DNA from 3 places in the Streptomyces sp. NPDC008150 genome. Region 2 is predicted to be linked to each of the others. Evidence: riboswitches for the same ligand, from Rfam matches in the RefSeq annotation. Region 2 holds a riboswitch; each other region holds the start of a gene.
The links. Region 2 has a riboswitch for thiamine pyrophosphate ahead of thiC (phosphomethylpyrimidine synthase ThiC). Riboswitches for the same ligand answer to the same signal wherever they lie in the genome.

Region 1 (5,155 bases), on a different contig from region 2:
CGTCGGCGCCGGTGATCGCGCGGACGACCACGACCCGGCGGGCGCCCGCGTCGAGCACCTCGTCGAGGTTGCCGAGGTCGATGCCGCCGATGGCGAACCACGGGCGGGCGGTGCCGAGGCCCGCGGTGTACCGGACGAGCCCGAGGCCGGGGGCGGTGCGGCCGGGCTTGGTGGGGGTCGGCCAGCAGGGGCCGGTGCAGAAGTAGTCCACGCCGTCCTGGACGGCCGCGGCGGCGGCCTCGGACTCGGCGTGCGTGGAGCGGCCGATCAGGACGTCGTCGCCGAGCAGCGCGCGGGCCGCGGGGACCGGCAGGTCGCCCTGCCCGAGGTGCAGCACGTCGGAGGCGGCGGCGTGGGCGACGTCGGCCCGGTCGTTCACGGCGAGGAGCGCGCCGTGCCGGGCGCAGGCCTCGGCGAACACGGCGAGGTGCGCCAGCTCCTCGGCGGCCTCCATGCCCTTGTCGCGCAGCTGCACGACGTCGACCCCGCCGGCCAGGACCGCGTCCAGGAACTCGGGCAGGTCGCCCTGCCGGGTGCGGGCGTCGGTGCACAGGTACAGGCGGGCGTCCGCCAGCCGGGCGCGGGCGGTGGTGGCGGTGTCGGACATGCTCAGGTCCCCCCGGGGACGGCGCCCCGGGCGCCGTGATGGTCGTGGCGTGCTGGTGTCGCGCGGGCCCGGCCCGCGGGGCGCGGCCCTGGCGGGCGCGCCCCGGGGGCGGGGCGGTCGGGCGCGGTCGTCAGAGGGCGAGCGCCTGGGCGCGGCGCTTCACCTCCGTGCCGCGGTTCTCGCTGAGGGCCTCGGCGGGGGTGCCGGGGAGGCTGGGGTCGGCCGTGAACAGCCACTCCAGCATCTCTTCGTCGGAGTAGCCGTCGTCCCGCAGGAGCGTCAGGGTCCCGGTCAGGCCCTTGACGATCACATCCCCGTCGATGAAGGCGGCGGGGACGTGCAGCGCGCGGTTCTCCCCGCGGCGCACGGCGATGAGCTGGCCCTCCTTGACGAGCTGGCGGACACGCGTCACCTCGACGCCGAACTTCTCGGCGATGTCGGGGAGGGTGAGCCAGGCGGGGACGAGAGCATCGATCTTGGTGTCAATCTCGGTCACCCCTCAAGCCTGCCATCCCGCACCGACAGCCGGAAGCCGACCCCGTCCGACCGGGCGGCGGCGGACACCGTCACGCGGTCGCCGCTCCTCCGGCGTCGCCGCCCGGTCGCCCGCCCCCGCGCCCTACGCCGTCGCCGTCTTCAGTGGCATGGAGGGGTCAGCGAGGCGTTCCGCGTCCATCACCGCGCCCGCCTCGATCAGCTTGCGGCCCTGCGCCAGGTCGCGCGGACGGCCCACCGCGAGGAGGGCGACGAGCCGCCCCTCGCGCAGCCAGCACACGGTCCACGCCGGTCCGGCGGGGTCGCCGCGCCACACGGTGGTGTCGCCGTAGGGGTGGTGGCCCGCGTACTGGACGAAGCGGCCGAACTGCTCGGACCAGAAGTACGGGACCGGGTCGTAGGCCGCCGGGGCGTCGCCGAGGATGTCGGCGGCGACCGTGCGCGGCCCCTGGAGGGCGTTGTCCCAGTGGTGCACGAGCAGGCGCTCCGCGTACCGCTCCGAGGGGAAGGACGCGCAGTCGCCCACGGCGTGCACGTCCGGGACGGAGGTGCGCAGGCGGGCGTCGGCGAGGACCTCGCCGTGCGCGCCGAGCGCGACGCCCGAGCCGGCCAGCCACTCGGTGACGGGCCGGGCGCCGATGCCGACGACGACGGCGTCCGCGGCCAGCCGGGTGCCGTCGTCGAGCACCACCGCGCCGTCCTCGACGAGGGCCACGCGCGCGTGGGTGCGCAGGTCCGTGCCGCTGTCGGCGTACCAGTGCGCCATCGGGGCGGCGACCTCGGCGGGCAGCGCGCCGGCCAGCGGCCGGTCGGCGGCCTCGACGACGGTGACGGCGCAGCCCGCCTCGCGGGCGGCGGTGGCGAACTCGGCGCCGATCCAGCCGGCGCCGACGACCACGATGTCGCGCTGGGCGGCGAGCACCGGCCGCAGCCGTTCGGCGTCGTCCAGGGTGCGCAGCACGTGCACGCCGGAGGCGCCCTCGGTGCCGGGCAGCCGGACGGGCCGGGCGCCGGTGGCGACGACCAGGGCGTCGTACGGGACGGGCCCGGCGGACGTGTCCAGTTCGTGGTCGCCGGGGCGCACGCCCAGGGCCTCGGTCCCGAGCCGCAGTTCGATGCCGAGGGCGGCGAAGTCGATGTCGAAGGCGGAGCCGTCGGCCTTGCCGAGCAGGACGGCCTTCGACAGCGGCGGCCGGTCGTAGGGCGGGTGGGTCTCGGCGCCGATCAGGGTGACGGTGCCGTCGAAGCCCTGTTCGCGCAGGGCGACCGCGGTCTGCACCCCCGCCATGCCCGCGCCCGCCACGACCACGCGCCGCGGGTGGGGGGCGCCCCCCGACGTGCGCCGTTGCTGCGTCTGCTCGCTCACGTGATCACCATAGACAACTGACATCGCGTCAGTCACCGGCGGTGACCGGTGCTCCGACGCGCCGTACCCGTCCCGCCGCCCGTCCACGACTGCCACTGCCGTCTCCTTCGCCCGTACCCGGCCGCCGGGGACTCCCCGCGGCCCACGCCGACGAGCGCCCGTACGCCGTGGTCCGCCGGTGGTCGGCCGCGCGTGACGGAGATCGGGCGGTCGCTGTCCGCCTACCCGGTGAACGTTCCCGTACGGCACCACAGGGCCGCCGGAGCGCGGAGCGCGCGCCGGGGGCGGCTCCCCGGGGCGCCGGGCGGCGGGGCTAGGGTGGTTTCCGAAGAGCACACGCGGGAGTCCGGGCGCACCGGGCTGAGAGGGAGGCTGGCGGCCTCCGACCGTACGAACCTGATCCGGGTCATGCCGGCGAAGGGAGGGGCTGGACACCCATGTCGACATCCGTATCCGTCGCACCATCCGCTGTTCCGTCGTCCGACGTCCTGGTCGTGGGCGGTGGCGTCATCGGCCTGGTCACGGCCTGGCGGGCGGCCCAACGCGGCCTGTCCACCGCCGTGCTGGACCCCGGGCCGGGCGGCGGCGCCGCGCAGGTGGCCGCCGGGATGCTCGCGGCCGTCACCGAACTGCACCACGGCGAGCAGACGTTGCTCGGTCTCAACCTCGAATCGGCGCGCCGCTACCCGGAGTTCGCCGCCGAGCTGACGGACTGCACGGGGCACGACCTCGGGCACCGCCGGTGCGGCACGCTGGCCGTGGCGCTGGACGCCGACGACCGCGCGCACCTGCGCGAACTGCACGTCCTGCACAACGCGTCGGGGCTCGGCTCCGAGTGGCTGTCCGGACGGGAGTGCCGCCGCCTGGAGCCGATGCTGGCGCCGGGCGTGCGCGGCGGGCTGCGGGTGGACGACGACCACCAGATCGACCCGCGGCGGCTCGCGGCGGCGCTGGTCGTGGCGTGCGAACGGGCGGGGGTGGTGTTCCACCGGGTGTGGGCCGAGCGGCTCACCGTGGCGCGGGGCCGGGCGACCGGCGTGCTCGGCGCGGACGGCACGGCGTTCGCCGCCGGCCAGGTCGTGCTCGCGGCGGGTTCCCTGAGCGGGCGGCTCGCGGGGGTGCCCGCCGAGGCGCTGCCGCCGGTACGGCCGGTGAAGGGGCAGGTGCTGCGGCTGTCCGTGCCCGCGCGGTACGCGCCGTTCCTGAGCCGGACGGTACGGGCGGTGGTGCGCGGCAGCCAGGTGTACCTGGTGCCCCGGGAGAACGGCGAACTGGTGGTCGGGGCGACCAGCGAGGAGTTGGGCTGGGACACGACGGTGACCGCGGGCGGCGTGTACGCGCTGCTGCGCGACGCGCACGAACTGATCCCCGGCATCACGGAGTTGCCGCTGACCGAGACCCGGGCGGGACTGCGCCCCGCCTCCCCCGACAACGCGCCGCTGCTCGGCCCCACCGCGCTGCCCGGCCTGCTGCTGGCCACCGGGCACCACCGCAACGGCGTGCTGCTCACCCCGGTCACCGGCGACGTCCTCGCCCACGTCCTGACCACGGGCGAACTCCCGGAGCTGGCACGGCCGTTCACCCCGCGAAGGTTCCGGACCGCGGACCGGGCGGTGCAGCCCGCGTGAACGTCACCGTGAACGGGGAGCCCCGCGAGGTCGCGCCCGGCACCGCCCTCGACACCGTCGTGCGGTCCCTCACCCCGGCGCCCTCGGGCGTGGCCGCCGCCCTCAACGAGACCGTCGTCCCGCGCACCCGGTGGGCCGCCACCGCGCTGCGCGAGGGCGACCGCGTCGAAGTCCTGACCGCAGTCCAGGGAGGCTGACCGTGGCTGACGATCCCTTCGTCCTCGGCGGTACGACGTACTCGTCCCGCCTGATCATGGGCACGGGCGGGGCACCCAGCCTCGACGTGCTGGAACGCGCCCTGGCGGCGTCCGGGACCGAGCTGACGACGGTCGCGATGCGGCGCGTCGACCCCTCGGTGAACGGCTCGGTGCTCTCCGTCCTGGAGCGGCTGGGCGTGCGGGTGCTGCCGAACACCGCCGGCTGCTTCACGGCCGGCGAGGCGGTGCTGACCGCCCGCCTCGCGCGCGAGGCGCTCGGCACGGACCTGGTCAAGCTGGAGGTCGTCGCCGACGAACGCACCCTGCTGCCGGACCCGGTGGAGACCCTGGAGGCGGCGGAGACGCTGGTCGACGACGGCTTCACGGTCCTGCCGTACACGAACGACGACCCGGTGCTCGCGCGGCGGCTGGAGGACGTGGGGTGCGCGGCGGTGATGCCGCTCGGCTCCCCCATCGGTTCCGGGCTCGGCATCCGCAACCCGCACAACTTCCGGCTCATCGTCGAGCACGCGCGCGTCCCGGTGATCCTGGACGCCGGGGCGGGCACCGCGTCGGACGTGGCGCTGGCGATGGAGCTGGGGTGCGCGGGTGTGATGCTCGCCTCGGCGGTGACCCGCGCGCGGGAGCCGGTCTTGATGGCGGAGGGCATGCGGCACGCGGTCCTGGCGGGCCGGCTGGCCCGGCGGGCGGGCCGCATCCCGCCCCGCCACTTCGCCGAGGCGTCGTCCCCCGCCGAGGGCCTGGCACGGCTCGACCCGGAGCGCCCCGCCTTCTGACCGGACGCCCCCGGGGCCGGCGCCGGTGCCCGCCCGGGAGCGGCGGCCGTGTGCGGTCCGCGTCA
Region 2 (5,155 bases):
GGAACTTCCAGCCGCCCTGCCGCCGGTACAACTCACCCCCGATCAGGGCCGTTTCCGTGTCCGCGTCGATGTCGAACCGGGCCAGCTCGGCCCCCGTCCCCGCGTCGAGAAGTCTCAGGGACAGTCCTGGCACCCGCCCGAACGGCACGGCGTCCGACGAGCCGCAGATCAGCACCCGGTCGACCGCCGCCTCCAGAAGGCCCAGTCGCACCTCGACCCCGTCGGCGACGACGGCCTGACCGGCACCGGAGCCGGATCCCGCCCCGGCCGAGTCCGCACGCTTCCCCAAGTGCCGTACCGCGCCCGACGGGTGGCGCGGCTGGTTGTAGAAGACGAAGTCCCCGTCGTCCCGCACCCGTCCGGCATCGGTCAGCAGCAGCGCCGAGGCGTCGACGTCCGGCACTCCCGGCCCGGCGAACCGGACGAGTTCGACGCGCACCGCCGACGAGGCGACGGAGAGGTTGGCGCCCTTGCTCAGGGGTCTCGCTGTCATGGCCCCAGTCTGCCCGCGGAGAGGACGCCGGGCGCCCGGTCGCCCCGGTCCTCCGCCCGGTCTTCCGCCCGGCGCCCGTCACCGACGGGCAGACCGCTCCTGTCAGCCGCGCGCGACCCGCGCGCCCCTCTCCGTCATCCGGTCCCCCTTCTCCTCAACTGTCAGTCCGCGAGCGGCAGATACACGCGATTGCCGCTCTCCGCGAACTCCTTCGACTTGCGCAGCATGCCCTCGGCGATCTCGTCGGGCGACGCTCCCTCGTCCGAGGTACCGCCGAACTGTTCCGAGATGCTGTGGCTGATCTTCATCGAGCAGAACTTCGGCCCGCACATCGAGCAGAAGTGGGCCGTCTTCGCCGGCTCGGCGGGCAACGTCTCGTCGTGGAACGCCCGCGCCGTGTCGGGGTCGAGGGCCAGGTTGAACTGGTCCTCCCACCGGAACTCGAATCGCGCGTCGGACAACGCGTCGTCCCAGTCCTGTGCGCCGGGGTGGCCCTTGGCCAGGTCGGCGGCGTGCGCGGCGATCTTGTACGTGATGACGCCGGTCTTGACGTCGTCCCGGTCCGGCAGGCCCAGGTGTTCCTTGGGGGTGACGTAGCAGAGCATCGCCGTTCCCCACCAGGCGATCATCGCCGCACCGATACCGGAGGTGATGTGGTCGTACGCCGGAGCGACGTCCGTCGTCAGCGGGCCGAGCGTATAGAACGGTGCTTCATCGCAGATCTCCTGCTGAAGGTCGATGTTCTCCTTGATCTTGTGCATCGGGACGTGTCCCGGGCCCTCGATCATGGTCTGTACTTCAAAACGCCTGGCGATCCGGTTGAGTTCCCCGAGAGTGCGCAGTTCCGCGAACTGCGCGCGGTCGTTGGCGTCCGCGATCGAGCCCGGCCGCAGCCCGTCGCCCAGCGAGTACGTGACGTCGTAGGCGGCGAGGATCTCGCACAGTTCCTCGAAGTTCTCGTAGAGGAAGCTCTCCTTGTGGTGGGCCAGGCACCACGCCGCCATGATCGAGCCACCGCGGGAGACGATGCCCGTCTTCCGGTTGGCGGTGAGCGGCACGTAGGGCAGGCGCACACCGGCGTGCACCGTCATGTAGTCGACGCCCTGCTCGGCCTGTTCGACGACGGTGTCCTTGTAGATCTCCCAGGTCAGCTCCTCGGCACGGCCGTCGACCTTCTCCAGCGCCTGGTAGAGCGGCACCGTGCCGATGGGGACGGGGGAGTTGCGGAGCACCCACTCGCGCGTGGTGTGGATGTTCCGTCCGGTGGACAGGTCCATGACCGTGTCGGCACCCCAGCGTGTCGCCCAGGTCATCTTCTCCACCTCCTCCTCGATGGAGGACGTCACGGCGGAATTGCCGATGTTGGCGTTGACCTTCACCAGGAACCGCTTGCCGATGATCATGGGTTCGATCTCGGGGTGGTTCACGTTGGCCGGCAGTACCGCCCGTCCCGCCGCGATCTCCGCGCGGACCACCTCGGGTTCGACGTTCTCCCGGACGGCCACGAACTCCATCTCCGGGGTGATCTCGCCCCGCCGGGCGTAGGCGAGTTGGGTCACGGCGGTCCCGTCCCTGCCGCGCCGGGGCTGCCGCGGCCGGCCCGGGAAGACCGCGTCGAGGTTGCGCAGTCCGCCGCGCGGCGACGTGTGCTTGAGGCCGTCGTCCTCGGGCCGGACCGGCCGCCCCGCGTACTCCTCGGTGTCGCCGCGGGCGACGATCCAGTTCTCCCGCAGAGGGCTGAGCCCGCGCCGGACGTCGGTGTCGACGAGCGGGTCGGTGTACGGGCCGGAGGTGTCGTACAGCGAGACCGCGTCGCCGTTGGTGAGGTGCACCTGTCGGACCGGCACCCGCAGATCGGGGCGCGAACCCTCGATGTACGCCTTGTGCCAGCCGATGGACGTTCCGGCCTCCTCGCGCTCGGTGAGCTGCGTGGAGGCAGGCATGCGTGCGTCCTTGTTGGTCATGAGACCTACTCCCTACGCCGGCATTACCCGGTAACAGGTTCGGCGGTCGACGCAGCGATGTCCGTCGAGCGATCGATGTTTCATGTGAAACATCGCGACGACGGAGGTCAGCGCCCTCTCAGCCCGGTGCTCCGAGCTCCCGCGTGTGCAAAGGTGCTTCCACGCTAACTCCCGTTCGGGCGCGGTGAACAGAGGGCCCCCTCCGTTCTTGCGATGATCGGTCGGTGACCACGAGACAGCGGCCCCCTCATCCACCGACCGGACACGGCTCCTGGCCCGCCAACGGCCAGGACGGCAGCCGCAGTTCGGACGGACGCGACGGCCAGGGCCCCGGGCCCGACGGCCGGGTCGGCGGCCCGTCGGGCGGTGGCGGCCCGTCAGGTGGTGGCGGACGGGGCGGCAACGACGGCTGGTACCGCGACGGCGGCGGCGGAGGCGGCTGGAACGACGACGACCACGGCGATCACGACGGCCACGGCCGGGTCGGCGGTCAGGGCCCCGGACCCGCGCACGACCACGACCACGGGAGCGGCCACGACCGGCACCAGGACCACGGTCACGGGCCGACGGAGAGCACCGGCCACGGCCACGGCTCGGGCAACGCCTCCTCGGGCGGCAGCTCCGGCGGGGGCCACGGCGGCCACGGGCACTCCCACAGTCACGGCCCGGCCGCCCCCGTCTCCAAGCACCTGCGCAAGGTGATCGCCGCGATCCTGATCCCGTTCACCGCGGCCGTGGTGGTGGGCCTCGTGGTGCTCTGGCCCGGTGGCGCACCCGCGCACGAACGCACGGGTGTCGGTTTCGACCGGCAGACCCAGCAGGCCACCGTCACCAAGGTCGTCGACGTCAGCTGCAAGTCGGTGAACGCCTCGGGAGGCGGCGGCTCGACCGGGGCCGCCGACGGGACGACGGCCGAGGACGAGGGCGGCACCTGCAAGAAGGCGACCGTCCGCGTCGACACCGGGAAGAACAGGGGCCGCACGTTCACCGAGGTCGTACAGCCGGACCAGTCACGGCAGTTGCACGAGGACGAGAAGGTCGTGGTGGCCTACGAGCCCTCCGCGCCCAGGAACCTCCAGTACTCGGTCACCGACGTGAACCGCCGGGTGCCGATGGCGGTTCTGGCCGGGATCTTCGCCCTCGCCGTCGTCGTGGTCGGGCGGCTGCGCGGGCTCATGGCCCTCGTCGCACTGGCCGTCAGCTTCCTGGTGCTGACCTTCTTCATCCTGCCGGGGATCCTCCAGGGCTCGAACCCCCTGCTGGTGGCGGTGGTGGGGGCCAGCGCGATCATGCTGATCGCCCTCTACATGTGCCACGGCCTGTCCGCCCGCACCTCGGTCGCGGTCCTCGGCACGCTCATCTCGCTCGTACTGATCGGCCTGCTCGGTTCGGTGTTCATCGACTGGGCCTCGCTCACCGGCAACACCGACGACAACACGGGCCTGATCCACGGGCTCTACCCGTCGATCGACATGAGCGGCCTGCTGCTCGCCGGCGTCATCATCGGCTCCCTCGGCGTGCTCGACGACGTGACGGTCACGCAGACGTCGGCGGTCTGGGAACTGCACGAGGCCAACCCGACGATGGGCTGGCGCGGCCTGTACCGGGCGGGCATCCGGATCGGCCGCGACCACATCGCGTCCGTCGTCAACACGCTCGTGCTCGCCTACGCGGGCGCCGCGCTGCCGCTGCTGCTGCTCTTCTCCATCGCGCAGAGCAGCGTGGGGACGGTCGCCAACAGCGAGCTGGTCGCCGAGGAGATCGTCCGGACACTCGTGGGCTCCATCGGCCTGGTCGCGTCCGTACCCGTCACCACGGCGCTGGCGGCACTGGTGGTGGCCGCCGACCGGCCGCACCCGCAGGCGGCTTCCGGATCCGCGCGCGCGGTACCGGCGGTCCCCGGCGGACCGGTGCCCGTAGCCGCGCCGTCCGCCGCGCGGGGCGGACGGGGACGTCGCCGCAAGCGCTGACCGACGGCGCACGGCGAGGGGGGCCGGTCGCCGCTGGGCGGACGCCGGTGGCCGCGGCGCGACCGCCAGACGAAGCGTTTCTGCGCGCTGCCGACGCCTGCCGTGCGACGTGAGGAGCCGTCAGCCGGCGCTCTGCTCCTCCGCCAGGATGCGGTCCAGCGCCTCGTCGAGATGGGCGTCGAATTCCCCCAGCACGCCTTCCTGACCGAGCGGGACCAGCTTGTCGGTGCGGTCCAGGAAGGCCACCAGGGGCGCCCCGGACGAGCGGAACAGCGCCTGCTCGGAGCCCACTTGAAGACGGATCAGCACATCGCCCGGCACGTCGGAGCCGTCCGGCCGGATCCGTACGTCGCCCTCGCCCGACGCCACCGCCACGCCGTCCACCAGCAGTTCGCGGCCGAAGGCCCAGGTGACGGGGGCGTCGCCCGGCAGGTGGAAGGTCAGCCGCACGGCGTAGGGATCACCGCTCTCGTAGCGGAGTTCCACCGGGATGCGGAACGAGAGCTCCTCGGAGACGAGAAAGCTCATCATGACCTCTGCCTGTACGGACTCGCGCATTGCCTATCCCGTCATCTGCCGTCGACTGGCCGGGAATGAACCCCTGACACAGGCCGAATCTTGCAGAACGTATCCACCGGATCACAAGGAGTGAGTTTTCAGATGCTGATAGACAGCGCGAGCGATCCCAGCATGCGGTCGATCTCGTTCTGGAGCCGGCGGACGGCGGG
Region 3 (5,155 bases), on a different contig from region 2:
CGGTGGTGACCCCGTTCGACAAGACCGCGCTGCGCAACATCGAGCAGGCGATCCGGGACTCCGACCTGGGCGTCAACCCGAGCAACGACGGCAACATCATCCGGGTGACGTTCCCGGAGCTGACCGAGGAGCGCCGCCGCGACTACATCAAGGTCGCGCGGACCAAGGGCGAGGATGCCAAGGTCTCGATCCGTTCCGTGCGCCGCAAGGCCAAGGACGCCATCGACAAGCTCGTCAAGGACGGCGAGGTCGGCGAGGACGAGGGCCGCCGTGCGGAGAAGGAGCTCGACGACACCACGGCGAAGTACGTCGCCCAGGTGGACGAGCTTCTGAAGCACAAGGAATCGGAGCTGCTCGAAGTCTGATGAACGACTCTTCCTGGGGTGCTGCGCCACAGGCCGGGTACTGGGGGCCGTCCGACGGGGGACCTGTCCAGGGGGTAGCCCCGGCGGGTCCCGCGTACGATGCGCATGACGCCCAGCAGACTCGCCCCATGCCCATCGTGCCCGACGTACCCGCACACGGCGGAGACCAGGATGACGACCCGGGGGCCGCTCGGCCGAGCGGCCCCCTGTTCCGCGACGAGACGCCGACGGCGCCGCCCCACGGGACGGTGCCGCAGAATCCGGAGCCCATGCCCGACGCCCCGCAGCCGGCGCCCGCGCCGCAGAGGAAGAGCGCGGGGCGGGACCTGGGTGCGGCCATAGGCGTCGGCGTCGGTCTCGGCGTGGTGATCATCGCGTCGTTGTTCGTGGTGAAGGCCGTGTTCGTGGGCGTCATCGCGGTCGCGGTCGTCGTCGGCCTGTGGGAGCTGACCAGCCGGCTGCGGGAGCGCAAGGACATCAAGGCGCCGCTCGTGCCGCTGGCGGTCGGCGGTGCCGCGATGGTGGTCGCCGGTTATGTCCGGGGGCCCGAGGGCGCCTGGGTGGCGATGGCGCTGACCGCGCTCGCGGTCCTGGTGTGGCGGATGACGGAACCGCCGGACGGCTATCTCAAGGACGTCACGGCGGGCGTGTTCGCCGCGTTCTACGTGCCGTTCCTCGCGACGTTCGTCGCGCTGCTGCTCACCGCGCACGACGGGCCGTGGCGGGTGCTGATGTTCCTGGTGCTGACGGTGGTCAGCGACACGGGCGCGTACGCGGTCGGCTGGCGCTTCGGCAGCCACAAGCTGGCGCCGCGCATCAGCCCCGGCAAGACCCGTGAGGGTCTGGCGGGTGCTGTCGCGTTCGCGATGGTCGCGGGCGCGCTGTGCATGCAGTTCATGATCGACGACGGCGAGTGGTGGCAGGGCCTGCTGCTGGGTCTCGCGGTCGCGGCGAGTGCCACGCTCGGCGACCTGGGCGAGTCCATGATCAAGCGGGACCTCGGCATCAAGGACATGGGCACGCTGCTGCCGGGCCACGGCGGCATCATGGACCGCCTGGACTCGCTGCTGCCGACGGCGCCGGTGGTGTGGCTGCTGCTGGTGCTGTTCGTGGGTTCGGGCTGAGCGTCCGGTTCACGCGACGGTCCTCGTGCGGGCCGCCACCCCTCGGGGCGGCGGCCCGCACGCGTACCACCGCGCGTACGCCCGCGGCGGGCGGTGCCGGGCGCCGTGCGGGTCCGCGCGGGGCGGCGTCGCGGCCTCCGGAATCCGGCCGGTCGGGTCACCCGATCGGATCTGCGACACTGGTAGAGCCATGCCTACAAAGCCCGGAGAACTCACGTTCGTCGCCCCGCGCGGAGCCAAGAAGCCGCCGCGGCACCTCGCCGACCTCACGCCCGCCGAGCGCAAGGAAGCGGTGGCCGCGACCGGCGAGAAGCCGTTCCGCGCCAAGCAGCTCTCGCAGCACTACTTCGCGCGGTACGCGCACGACCCGGAGCAGTGGACCGACATCCCCGCCGGTTCGCGCACCGCGCTGCGGGACGCCCTGCTGCCCGAGCTGATGACGGTCGTGCGGCATCTGTCGACCGACCAGGAGACCACCCGCAAGACGCTGTGGCGGCTGTTCGACGGGACGCTCGTCGAGTCGGTGCTGATGCGGTACCCGGACCGGGTCACCATGTGCATCAGTTCACAGGCGGGCTGCGGCATGAACTGCCCGTTCTGCGCGACCGGGCAGGCCGGTCTCGACCGGAACCTGTCGACCGCGGAGATCGTGCACCAGATCGTCGACGGCATGCGCGCCCTGCGTGACGGCGAGATCCCCGGCGGCCCGGCACGGCTGTCGAACATCGTGTTCATGGGCATGGGCGAGCCGCTCGCCAACTACAACCGCGTCGTCGGCGCGATCCGCCGCCTCACCGACCCGGAGCCCGACGGGCTGGGCCTGTCGCAGCGGGGCATCACGGTGTCGACGGTCGGCCTCGTGCCCGCCATCAACCGGTTCGCCGACGAGGGCTTCAAGTGCCGTCTCGCGATCTCCCTGCACGCACCCGACGACGAGCTGCGCGACACCCTCGTGCCCGTCAACACGCGGTGGAAGGTGCGGGAGGTGCTCGACGCGGGTCTGGAGTACGCGGCCCGGTCCGGGCGCCGGCTGTCCATCGAGTACGCGCTGATCCGGGACATCAACGACCAGGCGTGGCGCGGTGACCGGCTCGGCCGGCTGCTGCGGGGCAAGCCCGTGCACGTCAACCTCATCCCGTTGAACCCGACGCCCGGCTCGAAGTGGACGGCGTCGCGGCCCGAGGACGAGAAGGCGTTCGTGGAGGCCATCGCCTCCCACGGGGTGCCGGTGACCGTCCGGGACACCCGTGGCCAGGAGATCGACGGGGCGTGCGGCCAGCTCGCCGCGACCGAGCGGTAGTCTGACCGGCGGACGTACCGTGTTGTTGTCGGTACGTCGGAATGTCGGTACGTCGGCCGATCCGGATGTCGGACAGTCCGAACGTCGGTTCAGCCGCATGTACGGGTAGCTGTAGGTACGGCAATCCGCATGTACGGCAATCCGTACGTACGGTGATCCGCAGAAACGGTCGGCCGTGCATCGGTACAACTGAAGATCTTCATATCCGACAGGGGAGCGCCACAGCGCTGAGAGTGCGGGCAACCGCAGACCCTCTGAACCTCGCCCAGGTCATTCTGGGTAGGAAGTTCGGTCACCACTCAAGCTGTTGCGCCCTGCCCGCGGCCCCCTTCGGGGTTCCCGGGCGGGGCCGCGTCTCTTCCTGGTCCCTCCAGGAGGATTTCCGTGAGCATCACCAGGGGCATCAGCCGCCGCCGGTTCGCCGCCGCGACCGTGGGTCTCGGCATGGCCGGCGTCGCCGCGCTGTCCGGCTGCGGTTCGTCCGGCGGGCAGGCGTCCGGCGGCTCCAAGACCGTGACGCTGGTCAGTCACGACTCGTGGGCCGTCTCCAAGAGCGTCCTCGCCGCCTTCGAGAAGCAGTCCGGCTACAAGGTCAAGGTCCTCAAGGACGGTGACGCCGGGCAGGCCGTCAACAAGGCGATCCTGACGAAGGACAACCCGCAGGGCGACGTCTTCTTCGGCGTCGACAACACGCTGCTGTCGCGTGCCCTCGACAACGGGCTGTTCCAGTCGTACACCGCGAAGGGCCTCGACACGGTCGGCTCGCAGTTCCGGCTCGACCCGGACAAGAACCGCGTCACGCCCGTCGACTACGGCGACATCTGCGTCAACTACGACAAGGCGTACTTCACCGAGCACCACCTGGCGCCGCCCGCCTCGTTCGCCGACCTCGCCAAGCCCGCGTACAAGAACCTGCTGGTCACCGAGAACGCGTCCACGTCCTCGCCCGGCCTCGGGTTCCTGCTCGGCAGTGCCGCCGCCTACGGCGACTCCGGCTGGCAGGGCTACTGGAAGAAGCTGAAGGCCAACGGCGTCAAGGTCGTCGACGGCTGGGAGCAGGCGTACGACGAGGAGTTCTCCGGGTCGGCGGGCGGCAGGAAGGCGGGCGGCGACCGGCCGCTCGTCGTGTCGTACGCGTCGTCGCCGCCCGCCGAGGTCGTCTACGCCGACCCGAAGCCGTCGACGGCGCCGACCGGTGTCGCCGCGGGGACCTGCTTCCGGCAGGTCGAGTTCGCCGGGCTGCTGAGCAACGCGTCGAACACCGCGGGCGGCAAGGCGCTCATCGACTTCCTGCTGACGAAGAAGTTCCAGGAGGACATGCCGCTGAACATGTTCGTGTACCCGGTGGTCGACGGTGCGACGGTGCCCGCGGAGTTCTCGAAGTACGGGCCCCCCGCCAAGGACCCGGAGACCGTGGCGCCGCAGAAGATCGCCGACAACCGCGACCGGTGGGTCAAGACGTGGACCTCGCTCGTAGTGAAGTGACCGGGCGGGAGCCGGGCGGCGGGGCGGCGGGTCCCGCGGACCGGCGCCCGGCCCCGGGGCGCGCGCGCCGTGCCCCGCTGGTGCAGGGCGCCCTGATGGCGGTGCCCGTGGTGTTCTTCGCGGTGTTCTTCGCCTACCCCGTCGTCGCGATCGTCCTGCGCGGTTTCCACGCCGACGGGCACTGGCACTTCGGCCGGGTCGCCGACGTGCTCGGCGACCCGGACGTCGGGCACGTGCTGTGGTTCACGCTGTGGCAGGCGCTCGCCTCGACCGGGCTGACGCTCCTGGTCGCGCTGCCCGCCGCCTACGTCTTCGCCCGCCTCCACTTCCCCGGCAAACAGGCGCTGCGGGCGGTCGTCACCGTGCCGTTCGTGCTGCCGACGGTCGTCGTCGGCACGGCGTTCCTCGCCCTCGTGGGGCGCGGCGGACTGCTCGACGACCTGTGGGGCGTGCGGCTGGACACCACGGTGTGGGCGATCCTGCTGGCGCACGTCTTCTTCAACTACGCGGTGGTGGTCCGCACGGTCGGCGGGCTGTGGGCGCAGCTCGACCCGCGGCAGGAGGAGGCCGCCCGGATGCTGGGCGCCTCCCGGTTCGCGGCGTGGCGGCGGGTGACGCTGCCGGCGCTCGCGCCCGCCGTGGCCGCCGCGTCGCTCATGGTGTTCCTGTTCACGTTCACGTCGTTCGGCGTCGTGCAGATCCTGGGCGGCCCGGCGTTCTCGACGCTGGAGGTGGAGATCTACCGGCAGACCGCCGAGATCTTCGACCTGTCCACGGCCGCCGTGCTGACGGTCGTGCAGTTCGCCGCGGTCGCGCTGATCCTGTTCGTGCACGCCCGTACCGTGCGCCGCCGCGAGGGCGCGCTGCGGCTGGTGGACGCG

Region 1: linked by a shared signal. The riboswitch ahead of thiO (glycine oxidase ThiO) and the one ahead of thiC (phosphomethylpyrimidine synthase ThiC) in region 2 are both predicted to bind thiamine pyrophosphate.
Region 3: linked by a shared signal. The riboswitch ahead of ACFZA0_RS20960 (thiamine ABC transporter substrate-binding protein) and the one ahead of thiC (phosphomethylpyrimidine synthase ThiC) in region 2 are both predicted to bind thiamine pyrophosphate.

The regions. Positions count from the first base shown of each region.
Region 1 covers NZ_JBIBHJ010000001.1:926,614-931,768, reverse strand. Annotated here, with positions in the region: gene thiE (thiamine phosphate synthase) at 1-607, opposite strand, end outside; gene ACFZA0_RS04065 (Rv2175c family DNA-binding protein) at 738-1,103, opposite strand; gene ACFZA0_RS04060 (FAD-dependent oxidoreductase) at 1,227-2,468, opposite strand; TPP riboswitch at 2,797-2,908, shown strand; gene thiO (glycine oxidase ThiO) at 2,906-4,096, shown strand; gene thiS (sulfur carrier protein ThiS) at 4,093-4,293, shown strand; gene ACFZA0_RS04045 (thiazole synthase) at 4,296-5,090, shown strand.
Region 2 covers NZ_JBIBHJ010000003.1:342,584-347,738, reverse strand. Annotated here, with positions in the region: gene ACFZA0_RS10890 (VWA domain-containing protein) at 1-493, opposite strand, end outside; gene thiC (phosphomethylpyrimidine synthase ThiC) at 655-2,457, opposite strand; TPP riboswitch at 2,450-2,610, opposite strand; gene ACFZA0_RS10880 (YibE/F family protein) at 2,682-4,427, shown strand; gene ACFZA0_RS10875 (SsgA family sporulation/cell division regulator) at 4,548-4,985, opposite strand; gene ACFZA0_RS10870 (helix-turn-helix domain-containing protein) at 5,084-5,155, opposite strand, start outside.
Region 3 covers NZ_JBIBHJ010000008.1:129,964-135,118, reverse strand. Annotated here, with positions in the region: gene frr (ribosome recycling factor) at 1-365, shown strand, start outside; gene ACFZA0_RS20970 (phosphatidate cytidylyltransferase) at 365-1,489, shown strand; gene rlmN (23S rRNA (adenine(2503)-C(2))-methyltransferase RlmN) at 1,680-2,789, shown strand; TPP riboswitch at 2,990-3,093, shown strand; gene ACFZA0_RS20960 (thiamine ABC transporter substrate-binding protein) at 3,234-4,274, shown strand; gene ACFZA0_RS20955 (ABC transporter permease subunit) at 4,370-5,155, shown strand, end outside.